Regions from separate parts of the Pseudoalteromonas sp. S4492 genome, predicted to be linked through region 2. Evidence: predicted binding sites of a transcription regulator. Region 2 holds the regulator's gene; each other region holds the start of a gene.
The links. Region 2 encodes LexA, which represses DNA repair genes until DNA is damaged. Its sites were predicted from a motif close to TACTGTATNNNNATACAGTA; they were not measured.
Positions count from the first base shown of each region.

Region 1: a site for LexA is predicted at 4,043-4,062, ahead of CWC28_RS01165 (YebG family protein). Genes of this name have one in related genera too.
Region 3: a site for LexA is predicted at 2,180-2,199, ahead of ruvC (crossover junction endodeoxyribonuclease RuvC). Genes of this name have one in related genera too.

Region 1 is NZ_PNCP01000004.1:98,166-109,132, forward strand. It holds gene CWC28_RS01150 (MlaA family lipoprotein) at 1-452, shown strand, start outside; gene CWC28_RS01155 (EAL and HDOD domain-containing protein) at 518-1,741, opposite strand; gene putP (sodium/proline symporter PutP) at 2,113-3,624, shown strand; gene CWC28_RS01165 (YebG family protein) at 3,687-3,989, opposite strand; gene CWC28_RS01170 (ComEA family DNA-binding protein) at 4,236-4,529, shown strand; gene CWC28_RS01175 (DUF6170 family protein) at 4,558-4,860, opposite strand; gene dsbB (disulfide bond formation protein DsbB) at 4,860-5,378, opposite strand; gene CWC28_RS01185 (chorismate mutase) at 5,508-6,659, opposite strand; gene CWC28_RS01190 (bifunctional diguanylate cyclase/phosphodiesterase) at 6,994-9,990, shown strand; gene CWC28_RS01195 (SUI1 family translation initiation factor) at 10,003-10,332, opposite strand; gene CWC28_RS01200 (STAS domain-containing protein) at 10,466-10,771, shown strand; gene CWC28_RS01205 (ATP-binding SpoIIE family protein phosphatase) at 10,771-10,967, shown strand, end outside.
Region 2 is NZ_PNCP01000011.1:86,270-97,236, reverse strand. It holds gene hmpA (NO-inducible flavohemoprotein) at 1-95, shown strand, start outside; gene CWC28_RS04215 (hypothetical protein) at 129-503, opposite strand; gene CWC28_RS04210 (S41 family peptidase) at 496-2,118, opposite strand; gene CWC28_RS04205 (endonuclease) at 2,219-2,878, opposite strand; gene CWC28_RS04200 (VOC family protein) at 2,989-3,342, shown strand; gene CWC28_RS04195 (hypothetical protein) at 3,317-4,042, opposite strand; gene CWC28_RS04190 (hypothetical protein) at 4,201-4,581, shown strand; gene CWC28_RS04185 (PaaI family thioesterase) at 4,589-5,026, opposite strand; gene lexA (transcriptional repressor LexA) at 5,187-5,804, shown strand; gene coxB (cytochrome c oxidase subunit II) at 6,246-7,388, shown strand; gene ctaD (cytochrome c oxidase subunit I) at 7,388-8,983, shown strand; gene CWC28_RS04165 (cytochrome c oxidase assembly protein) at 8,983-9,513, shown strand; gene CWC28_RS04160 (cytochrome c oxidase subunit 3) at 9,551-10,426, shown strand; gene CWC28_RS22700 (DUF2909 domain-containing protein) at 10,326-10,637, opposite strand; gene CWC28_RS04150 (SURF1 family protein) at 10,652-10,967, shown strand, end outside.
Region 3 is NZ_PNCP01000064.1:4,701-15,667, reverse strand. It holds gene CWC28_RS18810 (ABC transporter permease) at 1-2,111, shown strand, start outside; gene ruvC (crossover junction endodeoxyribonuclease RuvC) at 2,250-2,774, shown strand; gene ruvA (Holliday junction branch migration protein RuvA) at 2,776-3,396, shown strand; gene ruvB (Holliday junction branch migration DNA helicase RuvB) at 3,404-4,408, shown strand; gene tolQ (protein TolQ) at 5,356-6,060, shown strand; gene tolR (protein TolR) at 6,047-6,481, shown strand; gene tolA (cell envelope integrity protein TolA) at 6,483-7,421, shown strand; gene tolB (Tol-Pal system beta propeller repeat protein TolB) at 7,431-8,789, shown strand; gene pal (peptidoglycan-associated lipoprotein Pal) at 8,824-9,366, shown strand; gene ybgF (tol-pal system protein YbgF) at 9,379-10,140, shown strand; tRNA gene CWC28_RS18760 (tRNA-Lys) at 10,309-10,384, shown strand; tRNA gene CWC28_RS18755 (tRNA-Lys) at 10,447-10,522, shown strand; tRNA gene CWC28_RS18750 (tRNA-Lys) at 10,579-10,654, shown strand; tRNA gene CWC28_RS18745 (tRNA-Lys) at 10,704-10,779, shown strand; tRNA gene CWC28_RS18740 (tRNA-Lys) at 10,836-10,911, shown strand; tRNA gene CWC28_RS18735 (tRNA-Lys) at 10,961-10,967, shown strand, end outside.

The DNA.
Region 1 (10,967 bases), on a different contig from region 2:
ATATGGGCATTAGCTTTGCGCGTTTTTTAGTGAACTCTACGGTGGGCTTACTCGGCTTTTTTGATGTTGCTTCATCATTGGGTTTAGAAATCGTTGATGAGGACTTTGGTCAAACCCTCGGCGTATGGGGAGTGGGTGATGGTGCTTACTTAATGATCCCAGGTATGGGGCCAAGTACTGCACGAAACTTAACCGGTGATGTGGTCGATAACTTTGTGTTACCTGAAATCACCTTAACGACGCCACAGACTATATTGGTGTTTGCACTGAAAGCAGTTGAGGCACGTGCTTCATTAATGCCGCAAGAGAGCTTATTAAATGAGTCGCTTGACCCATATATCTTTATGAAGGATATCTACTTCCAGCGTCAATTGTATGAGCTATATGACGGCAATCCGCCAGTAGAAAAAGAGCCTGATGACTTCGATGAAGACTTTTTAGAGAATCTTTAAGATTATTCAAATCAAAAAAATGCCAGCAATTGCTGGCATTTTTTATATCTTTAAGCGAATTGGTATTAATCCCCAAACACACTCATTTGGTCATTAGACCAACTTAATGCATCGTGGTAAGCGTCTGGTACTTCTTCAGGCTTAAGACCCAACTGCTGTTGGATTTCTTTCGCTTTTTCCCAATCTGCTTGCTCATAAAATTTTACAAGGTTTAGATAGGTAGCGAGTAAGCCTTCACCTTTAAGCAGCGCATCTTTTATTTCGACGGTTAGCGGTAGCTTATTCATAACGCTTGGCATGTCTTCATCTAAGATAGCATCCATCAACGACATCATACCCGTTAAGAATGCCATACCTGTATCTCGCAATTTGCCGTGGCTGATTGCGAGTAATTCAGCAAACCGAGCACGGGTTAACGAAAGGCGAATAAGCTCAGCAGGTTTATCCGCTGAAACTTGAGCTGCAAATAGCAGTGACAAGAAACGTTTAATTTCTTCACTACCTAATACGATAAGTGCTTGTTTAATAGTGCTGATTTCAGCGCGACGTTTAAAGGCCGCTGAGTTTGAGTAGCGTAGCAACTTATAAGACAAGTTAACGTCACGTTCAAACACCTCAGTGATTTTTCTGAGGTTTAAATCAATACTCGATGTTTCGTATAGAAGCTCGGCAAGAGCCATCTCAGAAGGTGGTAAAGTTTTACTTTGTACCATCTCAGGTTTCGAAAAGAAAAAGCCTTGAAAGTAGCTAAAGCCCATTTCTAGAGCCAGCTGATATTTCTCGTATGTTTCCACTTTTTCGGCAAGCAACTTGATATGCGGATGAGGTTTGATTGCCTCAATAACCGCTTCAATTGACTCTTGATCGCAGGTTAAAAAGTCAATTTTGATCATATCGATATACGGATAAAAATGACGCCATACAGGTTGGTGTATGTAATCATCAAGTGCCAGTGTATAGCCTCGCTCTTTTAGATCTTTAACCAGCGCAAGTAAACGTTTACCAGGTTGAATAGTTTCAAGAATTTCGACAACGACTTGTTCTTTACCCAATAAAAGTGGGTAGCCTTTTTGGAGTGTCTCTAAAGTGAAATTAATGTACGCTGGTTTGTTATCCGTTAAATCTTCTAAACCAAAATTGAACTGACTACCTTCAATGAGTCGTGATGTTGCTTCATCGCCATCAATGTCTGGAAACACGTTATCTACGCCATCCCTAAACAGGAGTTCGTAGCCGACAAGTTTCTTTTCCTTATCTAAAATAGGTTGGCGTGCAGCGTAAAAATACATAGTCCTAGCATGTCCACTTCGGTTAATTCATTTATCCATGAGCAATATATGCCATTAAGCCTGAAATAGCATTAATTAAATGCGCGTATTTGAGGATAAATACTGATTTTGTTTTGATCTTAAGACTAGGATAAATTGTGATGAAATTCTATAACTTGCGATTAAATATCACATTTTTGTTATGAAAAGGTTGTAATTCTGTGCCATGTCACTCAACGGCTTGATTGGAGTTGTAGGGGGGAAGCGTGTTATAGTCATGGGTGATATCGGTTTTTACCCCAATAATGTCTTTAAATTAAATAACTTGCGAGTCATTATTCGGATTAAAAGCCAACATTAATCAATTATTGGAGGCTAATTTGGAAACAGGAATGATAATTTCGTTAGCATTGTACTTCATCGTTATGCTGGGGATTGGGCTATATGCTTATAAGCAATCCACAGATGATGTATCAGGTTATATGCTAGGTGGTCGTAATTTATCACCAAGTGTTGCAGCGCTTTCAGCTGGCGCGTCAGATATGAGTGGTTGGTTGCTGATGGGCCTACCTGGTGCAATGTACTTGTTTGGTTTAAGCAAAGTTTGGATTGCTATAGGTCTCGTATTAGGTGCTTGGGCTAACTACTTTTTAGTTGCACCTCGATTACGTGTGTACACAGAAAAAGCAAATGACTCAATCACCATTCCAGATTACTTCGCTAACCGCTTTGATGATAATAAAAATATACTGCGTGTTATTTCTGCGATTGTAATCATCGTTTTCTTTACCTTGTATACCTCATCAGGCGTTGTTGCTGGCGGCAAGTTATTCGAAAATTCATTTAATATGAGTTACGAGATGGGTCTGTACATTACAACGGGTGTTGTTGTTATTTACACCTTGTTTGGTGGCTTCTTAGCAGTGAGCCTTACAGACTTTGTACAAGGCTGTATCATGTTTATCTCGCTACTGGCAGTGCCGATTGCAACCTATACCATGCTTGATCAACCGTTTATGGATACCTTAGCAAATGCACGTTATGACTTACTGCTAAGCTCACCGAAAGACACTGAGATCCACGCCCTGAATATGATGGATTGGTTTGCCGGTGGCTCAACGATTGCCATTATCTCTGCTATGGCATGGGGCCTTGGTTATTTTGGTCAACCACACATTATTGTGCGTTTTATGTCGGTACGTTCTGTTAAAGATATGCCAACTATGCGTCGTGTGGGTATGTCGTGGATGACACTTTCAGCAATTGGTGCTGTATTAACAGGTCTTTTTGGTGCGGCATATATGCTTGAGAACCAAATGCCAATTGATGATAAAGAAACCATTTTCTTAGTGTTGTCTGAGCTAATCTTCCATCCTTTAATTGCAGGGTTCTTATTGGCAGCAATTTTAGCCGCCATTATGAGTACCATCTCGTCGCAGTTATTGGTGTGTTCAAGCTCACTTACAGAAGACTTTTATAAAATCTACTTAAATCGCAATGCATCGCAAAAAGAGCTGGTGTTAGTCGGCCGTATCAGCGTAATGCTGGTAGCAATTCTTGCTATTTACCTCGCTTATGACCGTGATAGCTCGATTCTAGATTTGGTTAGTAATGCTTGGGCAGGTTTCGGTGCTGCATTTGGCCCATTAGTGCTGCTTAGTCTTTACTGGAAACGTATGAACTTGCAAGGTGCGATTAGTGGTATGGTAGTCGGTGCTGCAACAGTCCTGTTTTGGATTTACGCGCCAATTACTATTAATGGTCAAACGCTGAGTGCACTCCTTTATGAGATTGTCCCGGGCTTTGTTTTATCGACTATTGCAATTGTCGTAGTGAGCCTGATGACGGCTGAGCCGAAAAAAGAAATCACAGATTTATTTGATGAAGTTGAATCATCACTGTAATTTTTGATTGAGTACAAAAAAGGGCAACTGATGTTGCCCTTTTTTATGATCTAAATTTGCTTTTAGCTAGCCGCTTTTTCTTTTATATCTGATACGTTATCTGCAGATTTAGCTTTTTTAGGTTTCGGCTCTACTTCTTTAGCGCCTTTAAGCACCGCCATAAACTGATCTTTTTCTTTTGCCATTTCAAGTGCCAGCGATTCAATTTGTTGTTCGCTTAATGGTACATCAACTTTTTCAAGCATTAGTTCTAATGACTCAGCAATGTCGAGCATTTTGTCATACGCATCAGCTTCTTTTTTAGTAGTAAACGTCATGCGCTCGACTCCGTTTCTTTCTACAACATATTTAACAACAACAGCCATGATTTCTCCTGCATTTAAGCGTGGCATTTGCAGCGTAAAATCGCCACCTTGATTACTGTTTTTATATACAGTAATGCTTCGCGCTTTACTTTGCAAGTAGCAAGCGAAAATATTTATTCAGCAAATTTGACAATAATAGGGACATTAGCTTTATTTAAAATGTTACCCAAAGTTAAACACAAGCGATGGAGTGAGTGTTGGGTAACAGCTAACTATCTGTCCAAGATGGACATCATGGAGGAAATTATGAAACTACTATCAAGTATTTTACTTGCCACTAGTCTTGCATTACTGCCAACGACACAGGCATCAGCCGACACACCAACCAAAGCTACACAAGTTAAAATGCAAAAGCTGAGTATTAATAAAGCCAGCATTGAGCAGTTAACTCAGTTACCAGGAATCGGTGAATCAAAAGCGAAGGCGATTGTTGAACATCGTACTAAGCAAGGTCCGTTTAAATCGGTTGAACAATTAAAAGAAGTAAAAGGAATTGGCGATAAGCTATTTGCTAAACTTGAGGGGAAAATTACATTATAAACAGCAGGCTATACACCTAAACAGGGCGTTATTCGCCCTGTTTAAATTCATCGATAGCTTTGTCTAAATGCGCTAACGCGAACATGTTTTCGATAGGTGTTGTGATAAGAGGGTAACTTAAACCTGCTAACAACAACCAAGGGATGAGCATCCAGCCTTCAAAGTAAGCTAAACCTAAAAATAATGGTGCTAAAAAGGCAAGCTTGCACACCGATAAAATAATTTTTTTGCTCGGGCTTAAATGAGCCAAAGCAAGGGCAATAATTTGCTGGCGTTGCCTTACTTTAAATGCTTTTAAAGCGGGGATTTGACTAGTAAAAAAATAAATCATTACAACGACTTTTTGCTCACTAAACGGCTAACTACTACGGCTATAAATACCACTGAAAACGCCGCAAAAATAACTTCCATCCAAGCCGGCATACTCATAGAAGCAAACTGCCAATCGATGTTGCCGCAATCACCTGTGGCTGCAAAGAAGCTAGGGATCCACTCATGCAGTGGCATAAAGCTTGGGAAGTTAGGTTCAAATGCACAACTAAATGCAAAAGGGTCGGTATTGTTTTGCATTGCAATATGTTCTTTAGCAATAAAGTAACCCCAAATTGCAGAGACACCCCAAGTGGCAAATGCAACGAGTCGAAGAACCATATTTTGTGGGTTAATCGCACCGATAACACCCGCAGCAAGTAAGCCTAGAACAGCAGTACGTTGATAAATACACATAATGCAGGGTTCAAGCCCCATGTTGTATTGGAAAAATAACGCGGTGACTTCGAAAGCGAGGGAGATAAAGGCTAATAATAACCAAGGTGTTCTTTTAGTTGCTAATTCTGCTAACCAATTCATGAAAGATCCAATGTCTAATTGTTTTCAAGATTATGCTTAGACAGGGCAGTGGGTGCAAGTATCTAAGATGAAATTATACGAAAAAGGAGCCAACCAGCTCCTTTTCATTCATCTTATCTAGGCTTCCTATTACACACTAACAGCTTGCAAAGACTCACTTTGATAACAGCCTAATACACGTGTGTACTGGGTGTGTTCTTTCAACTCTTCAAGTGCTTGCTTAACATGTAAGTCATCAAGGTTTGCTTCAAGGTCAACATAAAACACTTCTTCCCATGGGTTACCTGGAACTGGGCGAGATTCTAATTTTACTAGGTTGATTTGATGATGCTTAAAGATCATTAAGGCATCAGCCAACGAACCTGCTTGTTGTTTGGTGGCCATAATTAAACTGGTTTTAGTTGGAATTTGCTTTGATACTTGCAGCGGTTTACGTGCGACAACAATGAAACGGCTGTGGTTTTCGCTTTGGTTTGCAAGGCCTGACTTAACGACTTCTAATCCTACGTTTTTACCTGCTTGCGCTGAACCGATAGCGGCGCTATTTGCCGTGTCTACCGCTGATTGTAATGCATGGAAAGTTGAATCACAGGTTTCATGTTGAATATCACCTAAACCCTGAATGAAGCGGCTACATTGAGCAAACGGCTGTGGGTGAGCAAAGATTTTATTAATATGAGAAAGCTCAGTCCCTGGCATTGCTAATAAACAGTGTTCAACACTGTGAGTTACTTCACCAACGATTGAAACTTGCGCATGTTGTAATAAATCGAAAACTTCATTGATACTTCCTGAGCTGGTGTTTTCAATTGGTAGTAAGCCAAAATCAGCTTGACCACTTTCAACCTTACCAGTGATTTGTTCAAAGCTTGAGCAGCCCATTTCAATGACTTTGCCAGGGCGGCGGCTGAAATATTTATGACAGGCTAATTGGCTATAAGAGCCTTGACCACCTAAATAAGCAACGCGGTGCGTTTCGCTCATCGCTTCTGGGTTAAGATTCTTTTGTAGCATGGCTTGTTGGTTTAAAACCGAATCTTCAAGAATGGTTTGGAACACATTATTAATGTAGTACGCATCCAGTCCTAGCGACTTACCATAATTGATAAGCTTTTCGAGTAATGCTTGTTCGCGAGCTTCATCGCGGATTGGTTTGTTATTAGCAATTTTATATTCAACTACGCTGTGGCTAATACGGCGTCTTTTAGCCAGTAACACCAGTAAGTCGGAATCTATTTCATTAATATCGTGTCGTAACGCATTTAATGTATCAATGCTCATGTTGGTTTCCTCATTCCAAAACAGTACACAAACAAAAAAGCCTCCCAAGTGGGAGGCTTTAGCTATTCGGTGAATTTATCTCGCAAACAGTTAAGCCTCCTCTATCTAAAGAAGCTAAAAAACGAAAAGTAAGTGCGAGAGATAATTTGTTTCATTGGATTAATGTAAAAACACTTGTACGTAAAGTCAACCGCCGATCGCAGCTAATTTAGAAAACATAGGTGTTTACTCAGAAAATTCATTTATATTTATAAAAAATTTATAAATATAAAAATGATTCTGGTATATTTGTTTTTGCACAATAAATAATAACAATTATTAATAAGGTAGTCCTGTGGTGTATCGACGACCGCCATCACGTTTTGGTGTGAATTCATTAAGTATGAAATTGTCGCTGCTGATCTCTGCGATCTGTTTGATTGCGGGTATATGTGCTGCGGCTTTAATGCTTAAATCTGAAGAAAAACAGCTTGTTTTTGAAGAGCATGAGCTTTTAAAGCACTCTAGTGAACGCTTGAGTCGTCAGTTTAACCGCTTGATTAAAACCAAAATCAATATTGCTGAGCAGGCGAATAACGTCGTAAGCAGCCAACTCCTTCACAACGAATCGCATTTACAAAGTAAACGCAGCGCAGAACTCAAATTTGCCCTCGATGGTAGTATTCGTAGTACCTCAGAAGATGGCTTATCGGCTGCGTTTCTCCCTCAAGATAAATATTCTGAATTTTATAAACAGCTTATAAACGATTCTGAGTCACTCTGGAAAATCGTTTCACCGACCTTAATTCAAGATTTCTTTAATTTTTACCTTGTCACCAAAGATAACTTTATTCGTATCGCACCACCTAACTGGGCACTCAATGTACCTGGTAGTTTTGATTTTACCAAAGGCGAGACATTTAATTATGCTCAAGCGGCGACTAACCCAAGCCGAGAAGCGGTGTGGTCAAAAGTGTATTACGACACTATTTGGCATAAGTGGGTGGTTAGTGTGCTTGTGCCAATCTACCTTGATAACGAATTTTTTGGTGTCACGGGCAGTGATATCGCGCTTGAAACCTTATTGGCACAGCTGCCAATTGGCGACCGAGAGCAGCATTTGTTGGTGTTTGATGCAAAAGGTCAGCTATTAGCTCACCCAGATTTAGATAAAACAACGCTTGAGCAATATGGTCGTGAAGGTAAAAAATTACTGACCGAAGATTTTGTAAACCCTGATCTGCAAAAACTCGTGTCTGAAACCATTCGTTTAAAGTTACCTGAGTCGGCAAATTCATTCGTACAAGATGGTGAAACCCACATTATCAATATCCGTAAAGTGGAAAACCTCAATTGGTATATTGGTATCTATAAAAAGCGCTCGTCGGCACTTTCAGCCCTTGAAGAGCTAAAAGTAAAATTCTTCGGCTTGTTTATCTTGTACGCTATTTTAGTTGCCTTGTTATTGCATCAAGCACTTTATCAACTGGTACTGCGTCGTATTCATTCATTGGTTAATGCCGTAGTTAGTTTTGGCAAAGGGCAATTGCAAACTGAGTTTCCAAAGGCCAATAAAGATGAAATTGGCACGCTAAATGGCTCATTTAGAGATATGGCTATTGAAATTCGAAAGTTGATTGATGGCTTGAACCAGCGCATTAGTGAAAAAGAAATTGCTGAAAAAGCGGCGAATCGCTTATCTAAAGCTGTGGCTTTCTCTGGCACCGGTGTGGTGATCACCAATCAAGATTTTGAGATCAAATACGTGAACCCGAAAATGGTTGAAATGACCGGTTTTGAGGAGCGTCACTTTATTGGCTCACCATTGATGAACATTATCTCGCAGGAAATGGCGATTTTGGTCGATGACATTGATATCGACTTACGCAGCCGAAATTACTGGCGCGGGGATACCTTATTACAAGCCAATGAACGTCAATCTGTTTGGGTTTCGCTAAGTATTTCACCAATTCGTGAAGATGGTGGTGAGATCACCAGTTACGTGGCATCAGCTCAAGATATTTCGTTCGTAAAAGAAAGTCAGCGTAAGATGGAGCAACTGGCTTACTTTGATACCTTAACTGGGCTTGCTAACCGAACTTTCTTCAGAATGCAGCTGCGTAAATCAATGGCACTTGCTGAACGTGGTCATTATGCATTTGCCCTATTTTATTTTGACTTAGATGAATTTAAACGTATCAACGATACGCTAGGGCATGATGCAGGCGATCAATTGTTAGTTGAAGTAGCCAACCGTTTGAAAAAGCGTTTGCGTACCGAAGATACAATAGCGCGTTTAGGCGGCGATGAATTCGCGGTCTTGTTAAGTGGTATTGAACATCAAACTCATGCTATGGAAGTAGCGAATACGATTCAGCGCACGCTTAATGAACCAATCAAACTAGGCAACAATGAAGTGATCATCAGTGCCAGTATTGGTATCACGATGGCACCGTTTGATAGCCAAGAAGAAGATCAGCTACTTAAACATGCTGACCTTGCTATGTATGAAGCAAAAGCGAAAGGGCGCAATACCTTCCACTTCTATAGCCAAGAACTTAATGCCGCAGCAAACGAGCGCTTATTTATTGAAAATGAGTTACGTACGGGTATCCGCGAAGGGCAGTTTAGAGTTTATTATCAACCACAAGTTGATTGTCGCAATAATCAGGTCGTTGGCTACGAAGCGCTTATTCGCTGGTTCCACCCAAATGAAGGGATGATCCCACCGACTAAGTTTATTCCTATTGCTGAAGCAACCGGCTTAATTGTTGAGTTAGGTGCGTGGATCTTGCAAGAAGCGTGTGAGTTTGCAGCGCGTCTAGCAAGCCAAGATTTAAAGAATAATATTTCAATCAATCTATCGGCACGTCAATTTAAAGATGCGAACTTGGTGTCTACACTTGATAAAATCATCAAGCAAACTGGGGTTGAGCCTAAGCGCTTACACCTTGAATTAACAGAAAGTATGTTAATGGGGCATGTTGAAGCTGCGATTTTACAACTGCATCAGTTAAAAGCGTTGGGCGTATCAATTTCAATTGATGACTTTGGTACTGGCTACTCGTCACTGAGTTACCTAAAACGTTTCCCTGTTGATATTTTGAAAGTTGACCGCTCGTTTGTGAAAGATATTCCACAAGACAGTAATGATATGGAAATTACCGCTGCGATTATTGCTATGGCACAAAAGCTGAAGCTTAATGTTGTTGCAGAAGGTGTAGAAACCATTGAGCAGATTGAGTTTTTACAAAACAATAATTGCTATATCGTGCAGGGTTTTTATTACAGCCCACCGGTGTCTGAAGATGAACTGCCAGCACTATTTGAGCGCTTAAAATTAAAGAACTAAAAAGGGGGGCGATTAGCCCCCTGCAATTTTAACTTTAAACTTTAGTCCTTCGAGAATCGCTTTTAGCTTATCTCTGTCATCACCTTGAACTTCGATGATACCGTCTTTTACTGCACCACCTTGGCCCATTTTACTTTTAATGGTTTTGGCTAATTTTTTTAAGTCGTGCTGCTCGCTGTCGATACCAACAACTAACATCACGCCCTTACCTTTGCGTCCTTTGGTTTGACGTTCAATGCGTAAAAAGCCGTCTTTAAAAACTTTACCTTGGCTTGGTTTACTTTCTTTAGGTTGCTCAATGCGACCCGTTGCAGTTGAATAAACTAGATTGTTATCGCTCATGGTAGATCTCGTTATAGAAGCTTGGCTAAATGATAACAAATTTCATCCTAAGTGTTTTAATTTTTGGCTTATTTGTTTTAAGCGGTTATATTTAGTTAAGTATCAGGAAAGATTTGTTTATTAGGAGTTTATTATGAGTTTAACGCGCAGCACTTCTGCTGATGGCGCTATATTAACTGTACAAATCAAAGGAAAATTTGATTTTAATTTGGTGCAATCTTTTCGTCAGGCGTATGCCGATCTCAACGACAATATCGATAAAGTGGTTATAGACCTTAGAGAAACAGATTACATGGACAGCTCAGCGTTAGGCATGTTGCTGAACATGAAAAAAAACCTAACAGGCAAGGTTGAAACAATTCAAATTAGTAACTGCCAACCGCAACTGAAAAAAATCCTACAAATCTCACGTTTTGATAAAAAGTTCGATATTGATTGATGCTTAATATTCTGGTTGTAGACGATCTTGCCTTAAATCGTCGCTTATTAACCGTGATGTTAGAGCAGCAGGGCTACCGTGTTTATACCGCTGAGAACGGTCTTGTTGCTTTAAATCTGCTCGAAGAACACACCATTGATATTGTGTTACTCGATGTCATTATGCCTGTGATGGACGGCTTTGAAACCGCAGCGAT
Region 2 (10,967 bases):
CCTTTATGGCAATGATAAAAGAGCAACTGCTAAGTATTGGGGTTGCAAGTGAGCGTATTCATTATGAGGTATTTGGCCCTCACCAAAGCCTATGATGTAAAAGGCGCAGCTTGAGCTGCGCCTTTTTGTTAGTTAACTTCGCACTCTACATTAGGAAGTGGAATACGGAGCTCTTTTTTGGGGTAGTAAAGCAGGCATTGCTCACCTGCTTTTTGCAACACAAACTTCTCAGAAGGAATTGAATGGGCGCCCATAATTGGCAGACCATCAGGTCCTTTGTTGGTGCCGTGATCAATCAGTAACTCTGCGCTCTTAGTAAACACATCATCGGCTAAGGTGACCAGTGCACCGCCTTTAGCTGATTGAATAGCCTGCTGTAGCTCAGTAATCACTCCCGGGTTTACCCGAACAAGCGTGGCATTTTGCGGTTGCTCCGCTTGAGTACTTTTACAGCCAGCTATGCTTGCCAGTAAGGTGCAGGTTAATAAAAGTGCTTTATTCATTATCACCTTCCTTAGCTAGCAGTGGACGGGTTAAATCCATATTATTTTTGTAAAGTGTGGTATTGGCTTTAAGTGCAATACCTGTTTCATCAGCTTTATAAGTTGAGGTTGTCGCTTGCTTAGCTGTGACACTTTGCGCTACCACTGGACAACTATCATTTTCGATATGATAAAGTGCTGCACTCAATAGTGTTTCGTCACTATCACCTAACTGGTGATTAAAGTCGTCATCAAGCTCACAGCCTTTTACATCGGCAGCAAATTGCGGTGTAGGAGTCGGTACTAAGCCGTCTGAGTATTCACCAAAGCCCTTGTAATTGGTACCAGTAAACTGAATTGTATAGTAAGTCGTCGCACAGTTATGTGTTGGGGTAAAACCATATGGTTTACCACACGTTGTCCCGCCAATTAAAATAACTTCAGCATCAATACCATTTAAGCCATTGATCAGGGCTTCTGATGCAGAACAAGTGTTTGCTGTACTGAGTACATAGACTTTCGATAAGTTTAAGTCAGGGAGCGTGTTATTCGTTCCCTCGAAAGTAGAATAATCGATTTCAACATCAACAAACGGGTATGGATCGCTCTCGGTCTGTTTGTCATTTTCAATGATCTGATAGTAAAAATAGTCACTCGTATTGGCAGGCCCAGCGATCATATAGGCAAGTTGTGATGAAAGCGCTAATAAGCCACCGCCATTGTATCTAAGGTCGATGACAAGCTCGTCAATGTTGTCGGCTTTGAACTTATTCACAGCACTTATCAGCTCAGGCTGAGCAATACTTATATGGCTGTTAAACTGCATGTAGCCCACTTTAGTGCCACCTTCTGTGGTAATGGTATCGACATTCTGTACCGGTGTTTGGGTGATATTACCAGCCACTAAAGAGAATGTTTTTTCTGTCTCATCATTACTAATTACCTTGAAGGTATGTGTATCGCCAGCGGTTGGCCCAAATAAAGCTTCATTTAATGTATCAATACCTGATTCCGTATTTGTATCAATACTGACACCATCAACTAAAATAACGCGATCGCCTCGTTGTAAGCCTGCATTAGCGGCAGGGGAGTCATCTTCTAAATAAGCAACTCGTAAGTCACGAGGAGGTGTGCCACTAATTAAAGCCCAGTTGATTCCATAGCCTGAAACTACGCCTGATTGAGACTCTTGAAAATAGTCTTCAGTTGGCACACTAAAGTGAAAATTGTCTTTATAAGCTCCTGAGTCTGTTGTTTCGAAGGTCTTTAACTGATCAAAATAAGCGGCGACAGAGCTGAAGTTATCTGGGTCGTTATCTTCTATTTCATCGTACCAAAGATAGGTTTCATCACTCCATGAACGTAGCCACATCTTCTCAGTAAACTCAGAGCCAGCGGTATCTGGGTAAGGTTGATTATCGTTATACGGATCATTACCAGTACGCGGCACGGCGCACTGATCTTTAAATTCACTTGATGCGGCAAAGGTGCCAGCTGTCCAAGTGGGTTCAGAAGTTGTTGGTGGTGGATTCGTGGTATCGGTATTGCTCGATGAGCCACCGCCGCCGCAGCCAGATAGTGATACGCCAGAAACAGCTAAAAAGATAGCTAAAGCGAGATTGGTATTTTTAAACATGGGTGCTTCCTTTCTTGTATGAATTGTTTAAAAACTAACAATTACTTACTTTTAAAGCAACCAGTTGTTTAACCCTGCATGTAAAAAAATGTGCAAATAATTACAGGGACTTACGGTTGCTTATTTCAGCTATTTCAAGCTTTTGCCATGATTCAAACAGTTTGCGTTGTTTGTCAGATATCTTTAAGCCATAGGTTTTTTGCATATAGAAATAGGTATCGGCTATTTGCTTTCTTGCATAAATTGGCGGCTCAAATACACGTTGTTTAAAATCGATTTTTACTGGGCAAGCACCGTAACTTGCACTTGATGTTGTCACCATCCCATAGCGAAAGTTTGAACGGTCTGCATTTATCTCGCCAATTGCGGGGGCGAGGTTATTTATGTCGGCCTCCATTTGACGAAATTTTTCACTGACCTTTACGCAGTTTTTACGACCGCCATCTTGCCAGCATTGTAATTGATGGCCAAATTCCCAGGCTGGCACAATATGCTCCCATTCTATTCTTTTTGCTCGGGCATTTTCGTTACCGGCTCGGGTGATGGCATTGCGTGGAATATAGCCACATGAATCTGGATCGGGTACCAGCTTTTTACCTTGTCGCTTTATATCGCAGCCACAATATAAGCTTTTGCTATTTTCAGGCAGCGATTTTATAAGGTGTTTTTTGGCGCTCGAAAAGCTAGAAAATTGCTCAGCAGAAGCAGAAAAGTTGATTAAAAAGCACAGTACAGCAAAAGAAATTAAACGCATATCCATCACATGAGTGAACTACAGGAACGGTTATTTTAGAGTGACTATTCTAAAAAGGAAAAGTATTTCAACTCAGCTATAGTTGTTAGGCCGTTTTTATTAAAGGAATTACAACTATGTTATTAGGTGCCTTTTCTGTGAGTTTAAATGTAAAAGATATCCATGCTTCAAAGCAGTTTTATGAAAAGCTAGGTTTTAAAGAGTTTGCTGGGGAGATTGAGCAACATTGGTTGATCATGAAAAACGGTGAACATTTAATTGGTTTGTTCCAAGGTATGTTTGATAAAACCATGCTGACATTTAACCCCGGATGGGATCAAAACGCTGAGGCGCTGACTGAGTTTGCAACCTTTGAGCAATTAGCGACACGTTTTCAGCAACAGGGGTTAGAGATACAAAAGGCCGGTGACGCGAGTTTTATTATCACCGACCCAGACGGCAATCCTATTTTGATTGACCAGCACGTATAGCTGGTTTTTTACGCTTTAAACGAATGTTTTGCAGTAACAAAATAATCCCAGTTATACAAAACAGCACGCTGGTGGCTGAGAAGCTGATAAGCAATGGATTGTTAAAGTTTTCTCGCTCATCATAATCCATAATGTGCAGCATCCAGAAAAAGTCGAAAATGCGCCACAGGGTGCTGCGCACAGTAATAACCTTACCGGTTAGGCTATCTAGATATAAGGTGGTTGTTAGCCAATCATCAAAGCTTACTTGCCAAACATTGGCTTTGTGACCGACTTCTCTTGGCCCATTTGGTAATAGCTGAGCTTGAGTCATGTTAGCATCAATAAGCAGATGAGCTTGTGCATTTTCAATGATTTGAGCTTCATTTGGAGTAGGCATTTTATCACCCGTTCTACCATCAAAATTGAAGACACCGAGAGGGGTGGTGACTTCTATAATCGGGGTGTTTAAAAAATGGCTATATTTAATACCTTCGATTTGCTCAAATTGCGCGGTTATTTTATCAATCGAAGTAGGGTAGTCTGACACTATAAATGGGCTACTTAAACTGCGATTAGCCAAATGTTTGCCATGCACTTTTTCAAGCGGTAATGAGCTCATTACCAGCCCACCTAAGAGCCAAAAGAAGATCTGTAAAGCGAGCAAGTAGCCAAGCCATTTATGCCCTTTACGAGCATACTTGAACATGCGTTTATTCATTATTACCCCGTTATTATTGTTGTATGGGTGCTATTTTAAGTTGTTTAACTGTATTGCCAATGCGGCATAATGTCGCATTAACTGTATTCTAGATTTGGTATATATACAAAACTGAGTTAAAGTTTCAGTCGATATCAATAGAGGGTAAAAACGAGAGTATGTCGGAAATTCAATTTTTAAATGTAGATCTGGAGCTTGAATCAAAGCACGATATTAGTGCGCTTGTTGCTGATTTGAAGAAAAACGCCATGGTTTTACATTATGACCAAGATGAATACCGCCAACTAGCACGGATTGAAGCAACCGCAGATATCAGCTCTCCAGATAAAGCGATTAACCAGCTTTGCGAGCTTATTGAGTCTTGCTCGCGCAATGCATTAAAACAGTGGTTATCGTGCTCAAAACGAACATTTGATATAGGTTTTGAATCAGGTAATTCGCCAAAATGCTTTAATCAACCCCTGCATGCCGATACCTTGTTACGTATCTCAGCAATTGGCGCAGGGATTGAAATTACTATTTATCCTGTTGAAAAATAGGTCGAATTTAGCGCTCTACTACCGCTGCGGTCATTCTTGATACGCAGCATAGCTCTCCTGCGGCATTGGTAATTTTAATATCCCAAACAGAGGTGCGCTTTCCTAAATGCAGCGGTCTAGCCGTTGCAGTTAAAACTCCCTTACGTGATGCTTTCATATGGTTGGCATTAATCTCTTGGCCAACAGCGTAGAATTTATTGAAATCAACCACAAAGTTGGCTGCATAGCTTGCCACTGTCTCGGCTAACACAACGTTTGCTCCGCCATGTACCATGCCCATAGGGTTATGATGTTCTGGGATGGCAGGCATCGTCGCCACTAAATAGTCATCGCCAATTTCTGTCACTTCAATGCCCATGGTTTTCATTAAAGTGCCTTGCCCGGTGATCCCTTGCTCCAATTCTTTACATAGCTCTAGCGTGATTGGGTGGTGCCAAATGCTCATTGTGTTTCCTTAGCCTGCTAATTAAAGCTAATACCTTATGGCATCTTAGAGTGAGGTTCAATGTAAGTTTTGTAGCAATATGACAGTGTTAATTAAATTTGCGATTTTCAGATAACTGTATATACTCACAGTTAAATGTACTGTATGGAAAACCAGTTGTATGCGCCCATTAACTAAACGCCAATCGCAAATTTTAGAACTCATTAAAGTCTTTATTAAAGATACAGGCATGCCACCAACGCGTGCTGAAATAGCTCAAACATTGGGTTTTAAAAGTGCCAATGCCGCTGAAGAGCACCTAAAAGCACTGGCAAAAAAAGGCATGATCAAAATGAAGCCTGGGGCGAGTCGTGGTATTCAATTAATCGAAGAAGATGAACCAGAGCAATTAGGTTTACCTTTAATTGGCCGTGTTGCAGCGGGCGAACCTATTTTGGCCCAAGAGCATGTTGAAAGCCATTGCCAAGTTGATCCGTCGTTATTTAAGCCTGCCGCTGATTTCTTACTGCGTGTAAATGGCATGAGTATGAAAGACATTGGCATCATGGACGGTGATTTACTTGCAGTACATAGAACACAAGTTGCTGAAAATGGCCAAGTTGTTGTTGCACGAGTTGATGAAGACGTGACTGTTAAGCGTTTAGAAAAAGCTGGCCGAAAAGTATTTTTACACGCTGAGAACGAAGAGTTTTCACCTATTGAAGTTGACCTAGAGCACGAATCGTTCAATATCGAAGGATTAGCGGTAGGGGTTATTCGAAACGCTGACTGGATGTAAGTGTTCCCAACTTGGTGCATTAAATTGACTTAATTTGGTGCACCATCGAAATTTTGCTACTTAATTAGGATTTGTGAATCCTTACTCATCATTTAAAGCCTTATATGGCGCAGTTTCCCTCTCTTTTTGTATTTTGTTTGTACGCCTAAACATTAAATAACGCGCTGATTATAGTTGTTATTTTTGCACCAAAATAAACATTTATTATCACTAAAACTTGCTTATTGCTCATTTTTTAACTAATTGGTTAGTACATTGTATTAACACCTATTTACGAAATTGACACACCTAAACGTGTCAGGGAGTTATACAACGGGCTTGTATCATTTCATTGCGTCGTGATGATACGAATTCGCTCTAAACAATAAAAATACGAATGGGCACCTTGCTGTAACGCCTTTTCGCTTTGCGTCTTGCAATAGCATTTAAAGGAGCCGTCACATGGGTAAACTGCGTTACGCCTTGTGGCTTATATTACTCGCACCTGTGCAATTTGCATTGGCAAACAGCCAATTCAATATGCGTAAAGGGGTGACTGATATAAGTAATAATGTTTATGAGTTACACATGACGATATTTATTATCTGTTGTGTGATTGGCATCATCGTTTTTGCGGTGATGTTTTGGGCTTTAATACACCACCGTAAATCTAAAGGGGCTAAGCCAGCCCAATTTCATGAAAGTACAAAAGTTGAAATACTTTGGACTGCCATTCCGTTTGTTATACTAATCGCGATGGCTGTGCCTGCAACAAAAACCCTCATTGCTATGGAAGATGCCTCTAAAGCCGATATCACAATTAAAGTGACTGGCTCGCAATGGAAATGGCATTACGAGTACATGGGTGAAGATATTGCCTACTACTCAATTCTAGCTACACCGAAAGATCAAATAGACAACCAAGCAGAAAAAACTGAGCATTATTTGCTTGAAGTTGATAAACCCTTGGTACTGCCTATCAATAAAAAAGTTCGCTTTTTAATGACCTCTGACGATGTGATTCATTCGTGGTGGGTGCCTGACTTTGCGGTTAAAAAGGACGCAAACCCAGGGTTTATTAATGAAGCGTGGACTCGTATTAACGAGCCGGGTGTGTATCGTGGTCAATGCGCAGAGTTATGCGGTAAAGATCATGGCTTTATGCCCGTTGTAGTGAAAGCCCTTCCTGAAGATGAGTTTGCTAATTGGCTTGCTGATGCCAAACAAGAAAAAGCCAATGCAGCAGCCGCTGATGCAGCTTTACTCGATCAAACATTACCAAAAGAAGAGCTCATGACCTTGGGTGAGCAAGTCTACATGGCTAGTTGTGCCGCTTGTCATCAGCCAACAGGTATGGGGTTGCCAGGCGTGTTTCCTGCGTTGAAAGGCAGCCCAATCGTGTTAGGTGATGTGAAAGACCACATTGATGTTGTGTTACATGGCCGCCCTGGTACGGCGATGCAAGCGTTTGATAAGCAGCTTTCAATTAAGCAACTTGCTGCGGTTATTACCTATAAGCGAAATGCATGGGGTAATGATACAGGCGATGTGATCCAACCGAGTCAAATTCAAGCCGCGATTGATGCAGCAGCGGAGGCGAAATAATGAGTAACGTTATTAATGAGCAAGCAACAGGGCATGCGCATCACGACCATCATCATCCTGCGAAAGGGTTTAAGCGTTGGCTTTACACCACCAATCATAAAGACATTGGGAGTTTATACCTGATCTTTTCTCTTACCATGTTCTTGATTGGTGGAGCGATGGCTATGGTGATCCGCGCTGAATTATTTCAGCCAGGATTACAGTTAGTCGATCCGCACTTTTTTAACCAAATGACCACGGTACATGGTTTGATCATGGTGTTTGGTGCTGTTATGCCCGCATTTACTGGGCTTGCTAACTGGATGGTGCCTATGATGATTGGTGCACCTGATATGGCGCTGCCGCGCATGAACAACTGGAGCTTTTGGATATTACCTTTCGCATTTTTAATCCTGCTAGCTTCTTTACTCATGCCGGGGGGCGGTCCTGCATTTGGCTGGACATTCTACGCACCACTTTCCACCACTTACAGTAACGATAACACTGCACTATTTGTATTTGCCGTACATATCATGGGTATCAGCTCAATTATGGGGGCGATTAACGTTATCGTGACTATCGTCAATCTAAGAGCGCCCGGTATGACGTGGATGAAACTGCCACTGTTTGTCTGGACTTGGTTAATCACCGCATTTTTGTTAATTGCTGTAATGCCTGTTTTAGCAGGGGCGGTCACAATGGTGTTGACCGATAAATACTTTGCAACGAGCTTTTTTGATGCCGCGGGAGGGGGCGACCCCGTGATGTTCCAGCATATCTTCTGGTTCTTCGGTCACCCTGAAGTGTACATCATGATTTTGCCGGCCTTTGGTATTATTTCGACTATTGTGCCAACCTTTTCACGCAAAAAGTTATTTGGCTACGCTTCTATGGTGTATGCAACCTCATCGATTGCTCTTTTGAGTTTTATTGTGTGGGCACACCATATGTTTACTACCGGGATGCCTGTAGCCGGTGAGCTGTTCTTCATGTACGCAACTATGCTCATTTCGGTACCCACAGGGGTTAAGGTGTTTAATTGGGTGGCTACTATGTGGCGCGGCTCAATTAGTTTTGAAATTCCGATGATGTTTGCCATCGCCTTTATCGTGTTGTTCACTTTGGGTGGTTTCTCTGGCTTGATGCTCGCGATTACTCCGGCTGACTTCCAGTATCACGATACCTACTTTGTGGTGGCACATTTCCATTATGTGTTAGTAACAGGCGCCGTGTTCTCAATTATGGCGGGAGCTTATTACTGGCTACCAAAATGGACAGGCAACATGTACAACGAAACACTAGCGAAATGGCATTTCTGGCTATCGCTAATTAGTGTCAACGTATTGTTCTTCCCTATGCATTTTGTTGGCCTTGCGGGTATGCCACGTCGTATCCCTGACTATGCTCTGCAGTTTGCTGATTTTAACGCCATTATCAGTATTGGTGGCTTTGCATTTGGGCTATCGCAACTGTTGTTTGTGCTGGTGGTATTCAAGTGCGCCAGAGGGGGCGAAAAAGCACCTGCCAAAGTATGGGAAGGTGCCGAAGGTCTGGAATGGGAGGTTGATTCTCCTGCGCCTTATCATACCTTTGAAACACCGCCGGAGATCAAGTAATGAACCATGCACCTTTGCTAAAGAAATTGCTGATCACATGCTTACTCATGTTCGCATTTGCTTTCGCTCTGGTGCCGCTTTATGACGTGTTTTGCGATGTTACAGGATTAAACGGTAAGCCATCTCTTGAGCAAGCGAGCGCAAGTGAAACAATAAATACACAACGCCAAGTTGATGTCAGTTTTACGACGCATGCTCAAAGTGGCGCTCCATTTAAGGTGCAGTCTGAGCAGTACAGCGTATCGGTGCAACCAGGCGCAATGCGAGAAGTTAAGTTCTCAGCAAAAAACACCAGTAATGAAGACAAAGTCATGCAAGCAATTCCATCAGTATCACCGGGAAAAGCGGCCAAGTACTTACATAAAATTGCCTGTTTTTGTTTTGATCAACAACCTTTAAAGGCAGGTGAAGAAGTTGAATTTACCTTGCTGTTTTATGTTGATACTGAATTACCCGACGATGTTGAGGAACTGACATTGTCGTACACCATGTTTGATATTAGCGGGCAGATTGTGGCTAAAAACGATTAAAAGCCGCCAAGCTAATTGCTAATTGGGAGCAAACAAAATGAATCAAAATTACGAAAAATATTATGTTCCAGCACAAAGCCCTTGGCCAATAGTTGGCGCCATCGCAATGTTTTTAATTGCTGTTGGTGCCGGTTTAACTGTGATGCAAGCAAGCAGTGAGGCCAGTGGTGCGCAGTATGTTTTATATCTGGGCCTAGCTATCTTGTTTTATATGCTATTTAGCTGGTTTAAAAATGTTATTGAAGAGTCTCACCAAGGGCTTTACTCAGCACAAATGGACCGTTCATTTAGACAGGGTATGAGCTGGTTTATTTTTTCTGAAGTGATGTTTTTCATGGCGTTTTTTGGCGCTCTCTTTTATGCCCGTATGATTTCAGTGCCTTGGCTTGGTGGCGCTGGCAATAATGCCATGACCAACGAAGTGCTATGGCCTACCTTCGACGCAGTGTGGCCGCTATTAACTACGCCAGCGGGCGAGACCACACAGGCTATGGGCTGGCAAGGTCTACCCCTGATCAATACGCTGATTCTACTTACCTCATCGGTCACAATTCATTTTGCCCATGTTGCTATGGAAAACAATAAGCGCGGCGCTCTAAAGGTATTTTTATCGATGACGGTCGTTCTGGGAGCCATTTTCTTAGGCCTGCAAGCCTATGAATATATGCATGCCTATCAAGATCTAGGTTTGACCTTAGATGCGGGGGTTTATGGTAATACCTTCTTCTTGTTAACCGGTTTCCACGGAATGCACGTGACCTTGGGTACCATCATACTGTTAGTTGTATTACTGCGAATTTTTAAAGGCCACTTCACGAGTGATAAGCACTTTGCTTTTCAGGCAGCTGCTTGGTATTGGCACTTTGTAGATGTGGTGTGGCTGTGTTTATTTGTATTTGTGTACGTGCTGTAGCTTTGTGAATGGGTGACGGATTGGTTTGAATTAAACCCAGTTTTAAGGCTGCAATGATGATGATCAGTACAACACCCGAAAACAGCACTCGACGACCTAAATAATGAGACATGGGCTTTGAGTGCTCTTTTGATGAAATCATCACAAACAAGGCTCTGAATAGGTTGAACACGATATATAACAATAACAACACAATGATGATTTTAATCATGTTAGGTCTTCCAAATGCAGTTGATTTTGTGGCGTAAACAAAAGCTTAGCTCAATTATCGCAATTTGCGTTGTGGTACTTGCAGTGCTTATTTGTTTACGACTCAGTGTTTGGCAATACCAGCGAGGCGAACAAAAGCAGCAGCAATTAAGTCAGTTAGCCGTTTCTAAAGAGCAAGGAGTTATGAACTGGCAAGCACTGCAAAGCTTGCCAGCAGATTTGAATAAAACGGGCTTGCAAGTAAAGGTTTCTGGGGAAGTAAATAAACAGCATTACTGGTTGCTAGATAATCAAATTTATCAAGGGCAAGTGGGCTATGACTTACTGGCAG
Region 3 (10,967 bases), on a different contig from region 2:
AGATCCCAAGCCGTGGTGAAGTATGGTTAAGTGAATCGGTGTTTTATGCGCTGAATATTAACGTGGGCGATAAAGTAGAGCTTGGCGCAGCTACGTTTACGGCTAGTCATGTTGTAGCTGAAGAGCCAGATGCGCCGTTTAATGTGTTTTCAAGCAGCCAGCGGATCTTAATCAATGAAGCAGACATTGCTGTTACAGAGGTAATTCAGCCGGGGAGTCGGGTATTTTACCGTCAACTTTATGCTGGCGACAAAGACAATTTAGATGCCTTTTATGCGTGGTTAAAACCACAAATGAAAGAAAACCAAAATTGGTATGGTGTTAAAGACCGCCAGTCACCAATTTCTAATAGTTTAAATCGCGCTGAGAGTTACTTATTGCTAGCAGGTTTGCTTGGCATTATTTTAGCTGCTGTTGCTATCGCGGTATCGGCAAAACGGTATTGTGAACGTCAGTACGACCCAGTTGCGATGATGAAAACGCTTGGCGGAAGTCGCGCTATGATCCGTAAAATCTATTTACTGCACTTAAGCCTTGTATGTTCAATGTCGGTGATTGTGGGTTTACTGATTGGTTATGGTTTACAAGCGATTGCCACTGATTATTTAGCACAAACCATGGGTTCAGCACTGCCTAGTGCATCGGCAAAACCTTGGATCATTGCAATTAGCACAGGCGTGATTTGTGCGGTAATGTTTTCGATTAAACCGCTACTCGATTTATTTGATATTCCGCCGCTGCGTGTACTTCGCCGTAACTTAGGTGACCGTTTATTGGTAAGTAAAGTGCACTTGGCTATGTCGGCACTTACTGTGTTTTTATTGATGTGGTTATTTAGTAATAACATCAAAATAAGTGCAATTTTGTTCCTTTCGACGGCATTTTTAATTGCTGTGTTATTTGGTCTATCAAAGGTTATTTTTGGTGGTGGCCGCAAACTTGGCTTGAGTCCGGGCAATAGTTGGTCATTGGCGATTGCGTCAATTCAAAAGCGTGCCAATGTGAATGCGGTACAATTAATTAGCTTTGCTTTGGCTATCAAGCTATTACTGTTTTTAATTGTACTTAAGAACGACATGATTTCGGACTGGCAGTCTCAGCTTCCTGAAAATGCACCTAATTCATTTTTAGTGAACATTACTGAGCAAGAGTTAGAGCCTATTACGAGCTTCTTAGCACAAAACGATATGCCCACGTCTGATTTCTATCCGGTTGTGCGTGGTCGCGTAAATGCCGTTAATGGTGAGTTGGTTGCCCGCGAAGTATCGCAAGAAGACAACGAAAAGAAAGACGAAGAAGCCCGCTCTGGTATTGGCCGTGAGTTAAACCTAACTTGGCGTAAAGACTTACCTAATCAAAACGAGCTTATCGACGGTGCATGGTTTAGTGAAAACTCTGTTGCCGAGGCATCGGTCGAAGAGTCGATGCTTGAACGCCTTGATGTTAAAATTGGCGATACGCTTACCTTCTTAATTGGTGCACAATCATTCGATGCAAAAATTACCAGTGTGCGCAAGGTTAATTGGACAACGCTTAAACCTAACTTCTTTATTATTTTAAGCCCTGATGTGCTAGCGAGTTTTCCTGCTACTTATATTTCATCAGTGAATGTAAAAGCAGAGAAAAAACGAGAGTTTAATGAGCTAATGCGTCAATACCCCACGGTTAACGTGATAGATGTTGAGAGTTTCATTAAACAAATTCGCTCAACCATAGAGCAAGTATCGTTAGCGATTGGCTTTGTACTCGCGATTGTGGTTGCCTGTGGCGCTTTAGTGCTTATTTCGCAAGTGCAAGCAAGTTTAGGCGAGCGAATGCAAGAGATTGTTATTTTGCGAACCTTAGGTGCCAAAGGGCGCTTAATTAAAAATGCCACCTTATATGAGTTTTTATTATTAGGCGTTACCGCAGGCTTAGTGGCTGCCATTGTCAGTGATATTGCCCTGTTGATAGTGCAAAAACAGATGTTCGATTTAGCAGGTAAGTTCCACCCTCATATTTGGGTGATTGGCCCAGCAGTCGGTGGCTTATTCGTGGCATGTTTGGGCTATTTGATGATAGCCCGCACAATGCGAAAAAATACCCAAGGCTTATTACGCTCGCTCGCGTAAATGTCTTACTTAAAGGTTGACTATAAAATGCTCGCAATTGCGGGCATTTTTTATGAATTGCAATTGGTTACTGGTAATTTATACAGTGCTCTGGCATTATTAACCGCAGATAATAATGATAATAGACGGGTCAGTTAGTTGGCGATTATTTTAGGGATTGATCCTGGTTCACGATTAACAGGGTACGGCGTGATTGCTCACCAAGGTGCTAAGTTCACTTATTTAGGCAGTGGCTGCATTAAACTGGCCGATCATGATTTTCCTGTACGCTTAAAAATGATTTACCAAGGGATCAGTCAATTGGTAGAGCAATTCTCCCCAGACAGTTTTGCTATCGAAAAAGTGTTTATGGCGCATAACCCCGACTCGGCACTTAAACTAGGCCAAGCACGTGGTGCAGCGATTGTTGGTGCTTCAATGGCAGAGCTGCCAGTTTATGAATATTCAGCTAGGCAAATTAAGCAGGCCGTTGTAGGTAATGGCGGAGCCGATAAGTCCCAAGTACAGCATATGGTTAAAAACATTTTAAAGCTGCCTGGTACCCCTCAAGCCGATGCCGCAGATGCTTTAGCAATCGCTATTTGTCATGCACACTCAGAACAAAATTTAATAAAACTTGCGGGCAGTGCGAGCAAAACCGTAAGAGGACGATTAAGGAAGTAATATGATTGGTCGATTAAATGGCTTACTTGTTGAAAAGCAGCCACCAGAAATTCTTATCGAAGTAAGTGGTGTAGGCTACGAAGTACAAATGCCCATGACTTGCTTTTATGATTTACCAGCAGTGGGTGAGCAAGCGATTATTTATACCCATTTTGTGGTACGTGAAGATGCCCAGCTATTATTTGGCTTTAACAACAAAACCGAGCGCACTTTATTTAGAGAGCTTTTAAAAGCCAATGGTGTAGGGCCAAAACTTGGTCTTGCTATTTTATCGGGTATGTCGGCGCAGCAATTTGTAAGTTGTGTTAATAATGAAGATGCGACCACACTGGTTAAACTGCCGGGTGTTGGTAAAAAAACGGCTGAGCGTTTAGTACTCGAAATGAAAGACAGGCTTAAAAATTGGGGTAATGACTTATTTACGCCATTTAGCGATAATGCCGTAATTGAGCCATCAAGTAATGATACCCTTGTGGCAAACAATGCTGCCGATGATGCTGTATCGGCACTTGTGGCATTAGGCTATAAGCTACCGCAAGCACAAAAAGCGGTTAAAACAGTGAACAAACCAGATATGACGACCGAGGTTCTAATTAAAGAAGCTCTAAAATCAATGTTGTGAGTAAACCATGATTGAAGCAGATCGCTTAATAGATGCGAGTGAACAAAGTAACGAAGACAGTGTTGATCGTGCCATACGACCAAAACTGTTAACCGATTACACAGGCCAGCCGCATGTTAAGCAGCAAATGGAAATTTTTATTGAGGCAGCTCGCCATCGTGGCGAAGCGCTGGATCACTTATTAATATTTGGTCCACCGGGTCTTGGTAAAACTACACTTGCAAACATTGTAGCCAACGAGCTTAACGTTAATATTAAAACGACGTCGGGGCCAGTACTGGAAAAAGCAGGCGATTTAGCCGCGCTTTTAACGAATCTTGAAGAAGGTGACGTACTGTTTATTGATGAAATACATCGTTTGAGCCCGCAAGTCGAAGAGATTTTGTATCCTGCGATGGAAGATTATCAGCTGGATATAATGATAGGTGAAGGCCCTGCAGCACGCTCAATAAAGCTCGATTTACCACCATTTACTCTAATAGGCGCGACAACGCGTGCAGGATCACTCACTTCACCTCTTAGAGACCGCTTTGGTATTGTTCAACGATTAGAGTTTTATTCTGTTGAAGACTTATCAAAAATTGTTGCCCGTTCAGCACGCTTTTTAGAATTAACGATGTGCGATGAAGGGGCAACCGAAATCGCTAAGCGCTCACGTGGTACGCCGCGAATAGCGAACCGTTTATTACGCCGCGTTCGTGATTACACCCAAGTGAAATCAGACGGTAAAGTGAATGCTACAGTTGCAGAGCAAGCCCTCGATATGATTGATGTCGATAAAAGCGGTTTTGACTACATGGATAGAAAATACCTGCTTGCTATCATCGAAAAATTTATGGGCGGCCCCGTTGGCCTTGATAACCTCGCGGCTGCGATTGGCGAAGAAAAAGAAACCATTGAAGATGTAATAGAGCCGTTTTTAATACAACAAGGCTTTATACAACGCACCCCACGTGGACGACTTGTTTCAGACATCGCTTATTTACACTTTGGGCTAACGCCAGAGAAATAACTAAAAACCCCGCGGTTAGTTAGAAGCTTTAAGCTATAAGTATCAAGCAGCTCGAAAGGGCTGTTTTTTATCGAGATAAATTGCTTGTATCCAACGGGTATGTAGATTTTTACCGCTTACCGCTTACCGCTTACCGCTTACCGCTTACCGCTTACCACTGGATTGTTGTCTCATTTTAACATCTGTAATTCACATGCTGTTAAGTTATCGGTAGGTATTCTCGTTGACGTTTGAATAGGCAAAAAAAAGCCCGCATAAGAATGCGGGCAAACAACAAGTTGAAGGAAGTAATCCAGGGAACTACGGTCTACTTAAATAAGGTTTTATCCAGATTTAAGCAAACCTGAGCAATACGAAACTTCATATTGCTAAAAACGGAGCTTAATGAAAGAAACTTTCATGAGGTTGCTAGCTCGGTATAGGTAAATAATACGCAATGGTGGATTTTTCTTCAAACTAGAAAAATTTTATTTTCAGATAAAAAAAACTAATGTGAGCAAAAAATCAAATTGTTTTCTTTTTGTTCACTTTTTGTCTGTTTATGTTTTAAATCACTGAATAAAAGGCTTTTTATAAATTTTGTGATCTTTATTCAGGATTAGTTTAAGTATTATGTAGTAGATTTGCAAAAGTGCTTTTGGGTGTTTATGCGTTATTTATGAATAAACGCCGTGTTTTTGAGTGTTTTGGTTGCTTTTTAGTGTCACTGTAATGACTTATTATTAAGGTGAAAATATGCATAAAAGTGTTGATAAAAGCTAATATGGCTAAAAAATAACTAAGCAAATTGCTTTTTACCGTTATTTGCCGCTAATTCACAGCAAGAGCGTTGTCAGTTCATAACTGACTAGATACACTAGATGTAACTTTTGGCCACCTTTGTGGTCAATAAATGCAAGTGTAAAAAATATAACAAATTACATAGAAATCTATTTTAGGAGTTTAACGTGGGATCAGGGCTTAACTTTTTAGATCTTATTCTAGAAGCCAGTGTACTTGTCCAGCTAGTAATGTTGGCATTAGTCGGTATGTCGGTAATGTCATGGGCAATTATTTTTCAACGTAAAAAAGCGATTTCTGATGCACTTAATGGCGCAAAGCGTTTTGAGCAAAAATTTTGGTCAGGTATTGACCTAAGTAAATTATATAACGAAGTATCAGCTCGTCCTGGTGGTGCATCAGGTGTTGAAGCATTATTCGTTGCTGGTTTTAAAGAGTTTGCACGTCATAAGAAAAATACATTTCAAAGTGCAAGCATTGTTATGGAAGGCACACACCGTTCAATGCGTGTTGCGTTATCACGTGAAGTTGAAAAGCTTGAGTCTAGTTTATCGTTTTTAGCAACAGTGGGTTCAATTAGCCCTTATATCGGTCTGTTTGGTACGGTTTGGGGTATCATGAACGCATTTATCGCATTAGGTGAAGTTAAACAAGCTACTTTACAAATGGTTGCACCGGGTATTGCCGAAGCATTGATTGCAACAGCAATGGGTTTATTTGCTGCAATCCCTGCGGTAATTGCTTACAACCGTTTTGCTAACAAAGTAGAAAAGCTTGAAGGTAATTACATTAACTTCATGGAAGAGTTCGCCAATATTTTACACCGCCAAGCAGCTGCGCAAATAGAGGCTAAAGCGAATGTATCAGCGTAAGAAACGTCGCCCTGTAGGGGAGATAAACGTAGTACCTTACATTGATGTAATGTTGGTACTGCTAATCATATTTATGGCAACGGCACCGCTTATTACTCATGGCGTAAAAGTAGATTTGCCGAAAATGGAAGAATCGGATTTAGTTGATACTAAAGATACACCACCGATCATTGCATCAATTGATGCTGAGGGTAAGTACTATGTAAGTATTGGTACTGATCCTGAAGCGCCAATGGAAGCCTTGGATGTTGCGGCGGTGATTAAACTTCAATTGCAAAAGAATCCCGATACACCTGTGATGATCAAAGGTTCAGGCCGTGTTTCTTATCAAGAAGTGCTGCTGCTTATGGACTTTTTGAAAAATGCCGGTGTGCCTTCAGTGGGTCTTATGACCGAATCATTTGAGGGGACGAAAGGCTAGTATGGGTGCATCAGTAGTAAAGTCAGTTCTTTTGCATCTTGCTATAGCTGGTTTATTAGTAGCAACAGCGAGTTTTCACATGCCAGCACCTAAGGTGATGGAAGTGACGCTGAATCCTGCTTTGCCGGAACCTGAAAAAGCGGTTGCTGCGGTAACTGTTGATCAGCAAAAGGTTGAGCAGAAAATTGCCGAGCTTAAAAAGCAAGAAGAAGCAAAAAAACAAGCCGAAGCAAAACGTATTCGTGACCTTGAGCGCCGTGCAAACGATGCACGTAAGCAACGTGAAGCTGAAGACCGTCGTCTTAAAAAGCTAGAACAGCAGCGCCGCGCAAAAGAGAAAGAAAAAGCAGAAGCAGAAGCACAAGCGAAAAAAGCACGTGAAATTCAAGAGAAAGAACGTGCTAAAGCGCAGCAAGCAGAAAAGCAAAAGCAAGAAGCCGAAGCCGCTGCTAAAGAGGCCGCTGAAAAACGTAAAGCTGAAGAAGAAGCGTTAAAGAAAGCGGAAGAAGAACGCAAGCGTAAAGCGGCGGAAGCAGAAGCTGAACGTAAACGCAAAGAAGAAGAAGCCGAACGTAAACGTCAGCAAGCATTGCAAGAGCAAATGCTGCAAGAACAATTAGCTGCTGAGCAGGCTGCACGTAATAAAGTGCGCCAGCAACAAGTAGTGGGCGAAGTTGAAAAATATAAAGCGTTAATTATGGCGCGCATTCAGCAAAACTTCTTAAAAGATGAGAAGATGAAAGGCAAAGAATGTCGTCTTAATATTCGTCTTGGTTTCAATGGCTTAGTGACTCAAGTAAAATCACTGGGCGGCGATACCTTGGTATGTGAAGCGGCAATGCGCGCAGTGCGTATGGCAGATACATTACCAGTATCACCAGACCGTGAAGTATTTGAGCAACTTAAAAACATTAATTTAACTATAGCGCCTCAATTTTAAAGGAATGATATGTTTAACCAGATAAAAACAGCATGTTTTATTGTATTACTGGGCTTTCATGGCATTGCCAGTGCTGCACTAGAAATTGTGATCACCGATGGTATTGATGGTGCACGCCCAATAGCGGTTGTGCCATTTCAATATCAAGGTGTGGGAACGATCCCTGAAAAACTAAGTTCAGTAATTGCAGCTGACTTAATGCGCAGTGGTAAGTTTAAGCCAATTGATGTGAACACGATGCCGCAACTTCCTGCTGCTGACACTGACGTTGATTACGGTGCGTGGGTAAATAAAGGTGTTGAAGCAATCCTTGTTGGTAAAGTTGAACAACAATCGGGTGGTCGTTACTTAGTAAAGTATGAGCTCATCGATGTGATCCGTGGCCAAATTACCGGTGGCCAAACTCAAATGATGAGCAATGGCCAACTTGTTAAAAGCCAAGACCATATCTTAGATGCTCGTGAAAGTGTTATTGCAGAAAATGGCTTTCGCCGTTACGCGCACCGCATTAGCGATGTGGTTTATGAAGCATTAACAGGTGAAAAAGGTGCGTTTTTAACAAAGATTGCTTATGTGATTGTACGTGAAGAAGAGCCAAAGCCTTATCAACTAGTTGTTGCTGACTATGATGGTTTTAATGAGCAAGTGTTACTTCGTTCTAAAGAACCGTTAATGTCACCAGCCTGGTCACCTGATGGTACTAAGCTTGCTTATGTAACATTTGAAAATCGTCAAAGCCAAATTTACATCCAAGACTTATACACGGGTAAACGTGAGCTAATCACAAGCCATCCGGGTATTAATGGTGCACCACAGTTTTCACCAGACGGTAAAAAGTTACTTTTAGTGCTTTCTAAAGACCGCAATGGTGCAACAGAAGTGTATGTTTTAGACCTTGCAACTCGCAAAGAAAGACGTCTTACAAACCACCGTAGTATAGATACTGAACCATCGTGGTTCCCTAATGGTGAAGATATTGTGTTTACGTCTGAAAGGGGTGGTAATGCTCAGATTTATAAGTTAAATTTGCAAACTGGCAGGTCAAAACGCATGACGTTTGACGGAGATATGAACCTTGCAGGTTCGATTTCTCCAGACGGGAAAGAATTAGTGATGGTGAATCGTACCAACGGTCAATACCATCTTGCTAAGAAAGAGCTAGCTACAGGCGCGTTCCAAGTGTTAACACGAACTCGCCTAGATGAATCACCGAGTATCGCTCCAAACGGCTCGATGATTATCTACAGCACGCTTCATAATAATAAACAGGTGTTGGCGTTAGTTTCTATGGACGGTCGCTTTAAAGCACGCTTACCTGTGCTAAACGGACAAGTAAAGGCACCAGCTTGGTCGCCTTATTTACAGTAATTTTACTGGTTTACTCAATATAGGAATCAATTAAATGCAACTTAATAAAACTTTAAAAGGCCTGCTTATTGCTGTGCCAGTGATGACATTAGCGGCGTGTAGCTCTTCTTCAGGTGTTGATGAAGGTTCTGCAAACCAATCTAACCAAGGTATGGTTGAGCAATCAAACAACACTGATACTGTTGAAGTTGCAACACTTACTCCAGAGCAACAAGCTGAAGAAGCACTTCGTGAAAAATACGAAGCGTTACGTCAAGAGCAAATCATTTACTTTGGTTTTGATAACGCAAAAATCCAAAGCCAATATGCTGAGCTTTTACAAGCACACGCTGAGTTCTTAGTACAAAACCCTTCAGTTAAAGTACTAATCGAAGGTCACGCAGATGAGCGCGGTACACCTGAGTACAACATCGCACTAGGTGAGCACCGTGGTCAAGCAGTAGAAAAATACCTACAAAGTTTAGGTGTTTCTGCTAGCCAAATGTCAGTTGTGAGCTATGGTGAAGAGAAGCCAATGGTTAAGTCTCGCACTGAAGAAGCGTTCGCGAAGAACCGTCGCGCAGTATTAGTTTACTAATAAAGAGTCATTATGAAGCCGAAAATTATTTTGGCAGCAATGATCTTAAGCGGGAGCACCCAGTTATGGGCTGCTCCCGCTCCTGTTTCAGAAGCTGCAAGCTCGCAATCGAGCATTGAGAAGCGTTTAGTCGCTTTAGAAAACATGATGAAGTCACGTAATTTATTGCAAGCTGAGCTTCAGCAGCAGCTTAATATTTTACAAGACGAAGTAAGCCAAGTACGTGGTATTACTGAAGAGCAAAGCTATAAGCTTGAAAAAGTACTTCAGCGTCAGCGTGAGCTTTATCAAGAGATTGAGAACCGTGTCAGCCAAGCGTATAGCCAGCCTGCTGCAACACAAACTCAACCTACGAACACTTATACGGATGTGGGTCCATCACAGGCAATTAGTTCAGATTTATCTGAAAACGAAGCCTATGAGCGTGCAGTGGCGTTAATCATGAAAGATAAACGTTATGAGCAAGCAATTCCTGAGTTTCAAACATTCTTAACGACTTACCCTAATTCAGTGTATGCATCGAATGCACATTATTGGTTAGGCCAGCTATTAACAATTCAAAACGATCCAGCAGGTGCGACTGAGCACTTTAAAGTAGTTGTGAATGAATACCCAAATTCTAACAAGCGCCCTGATGCGATGTTAAAATTAGGAAACTTATTAGCGGATCAAGGTTTAGGCGAACAAGCCCTTAAAACCTTTAATGATTTAATAAATCAGTACCCAAGTACAACCGCTGCAAAATTAGCCACAGAACGTTTGTCTCAAATGTAGATTTGACCTGATTAGACTGCTTTTTGACTTAAGCGGTCTAAAATTAGGCATCTAGACATAAAAACTTAAAAAAAGAGATATTTTCTGTTGCACTCAGCATTTAAATAAGTATTATAAGCGCCCGCAGCAGGCGATTGGTAACAACAGCCGAATTGCGGAAAAAAGAGCGGGTCATTAGCTCAGTTGGTAGAGCAGTGGACTTTTAATCCATTGGTCGATGGTTCAAGTCCATCATGACCCACCATTCTATTAGAATGGTAATCTTTAATCGGCGGATTTACGTATAGCTTTTATAAGCATCAGAGCGGGTCATTAGCTCAGTTGGTAGAGCAGTGGACTTTTAATCCATTGGTCGATGGTTCAAGTCCATCATGACCCACCATTCTTTGAATGGTTCTATATCGGCGGATTTACGTAGCTTTTAATAAGCAGCAGAGCGGGTCATTAGCTCAGTTGGTAGAGCAGTGGACTTTTAATCCATTGGTCGATGGTTCAAGTCCATCATGACCCACCATTCTTCGAATGGTCTTATATCGGCGGATTAACGCAATTAATACCAGAGCGGGTCATTAGCTCAGTTGGTAGAGCAGTGGACTTTTAATCCATTGGTCGATGGTTCAAGTCCATCATGACCCACCATTTTATGGTATTATTCAAATCGACGGATTTACGTAGCTTTTAATAAGCAGCAGAGCGGGTCATTAGCTCAGTTGGTAGAGCAGTGGACTTTTAATCCATTGGTCGATGGTTCAAGTCCATCATGACCCACCATTCTTTGAATGGTCTTATATCGGCGGATTAACGCATTTAATACCAGAGCGGGTCAT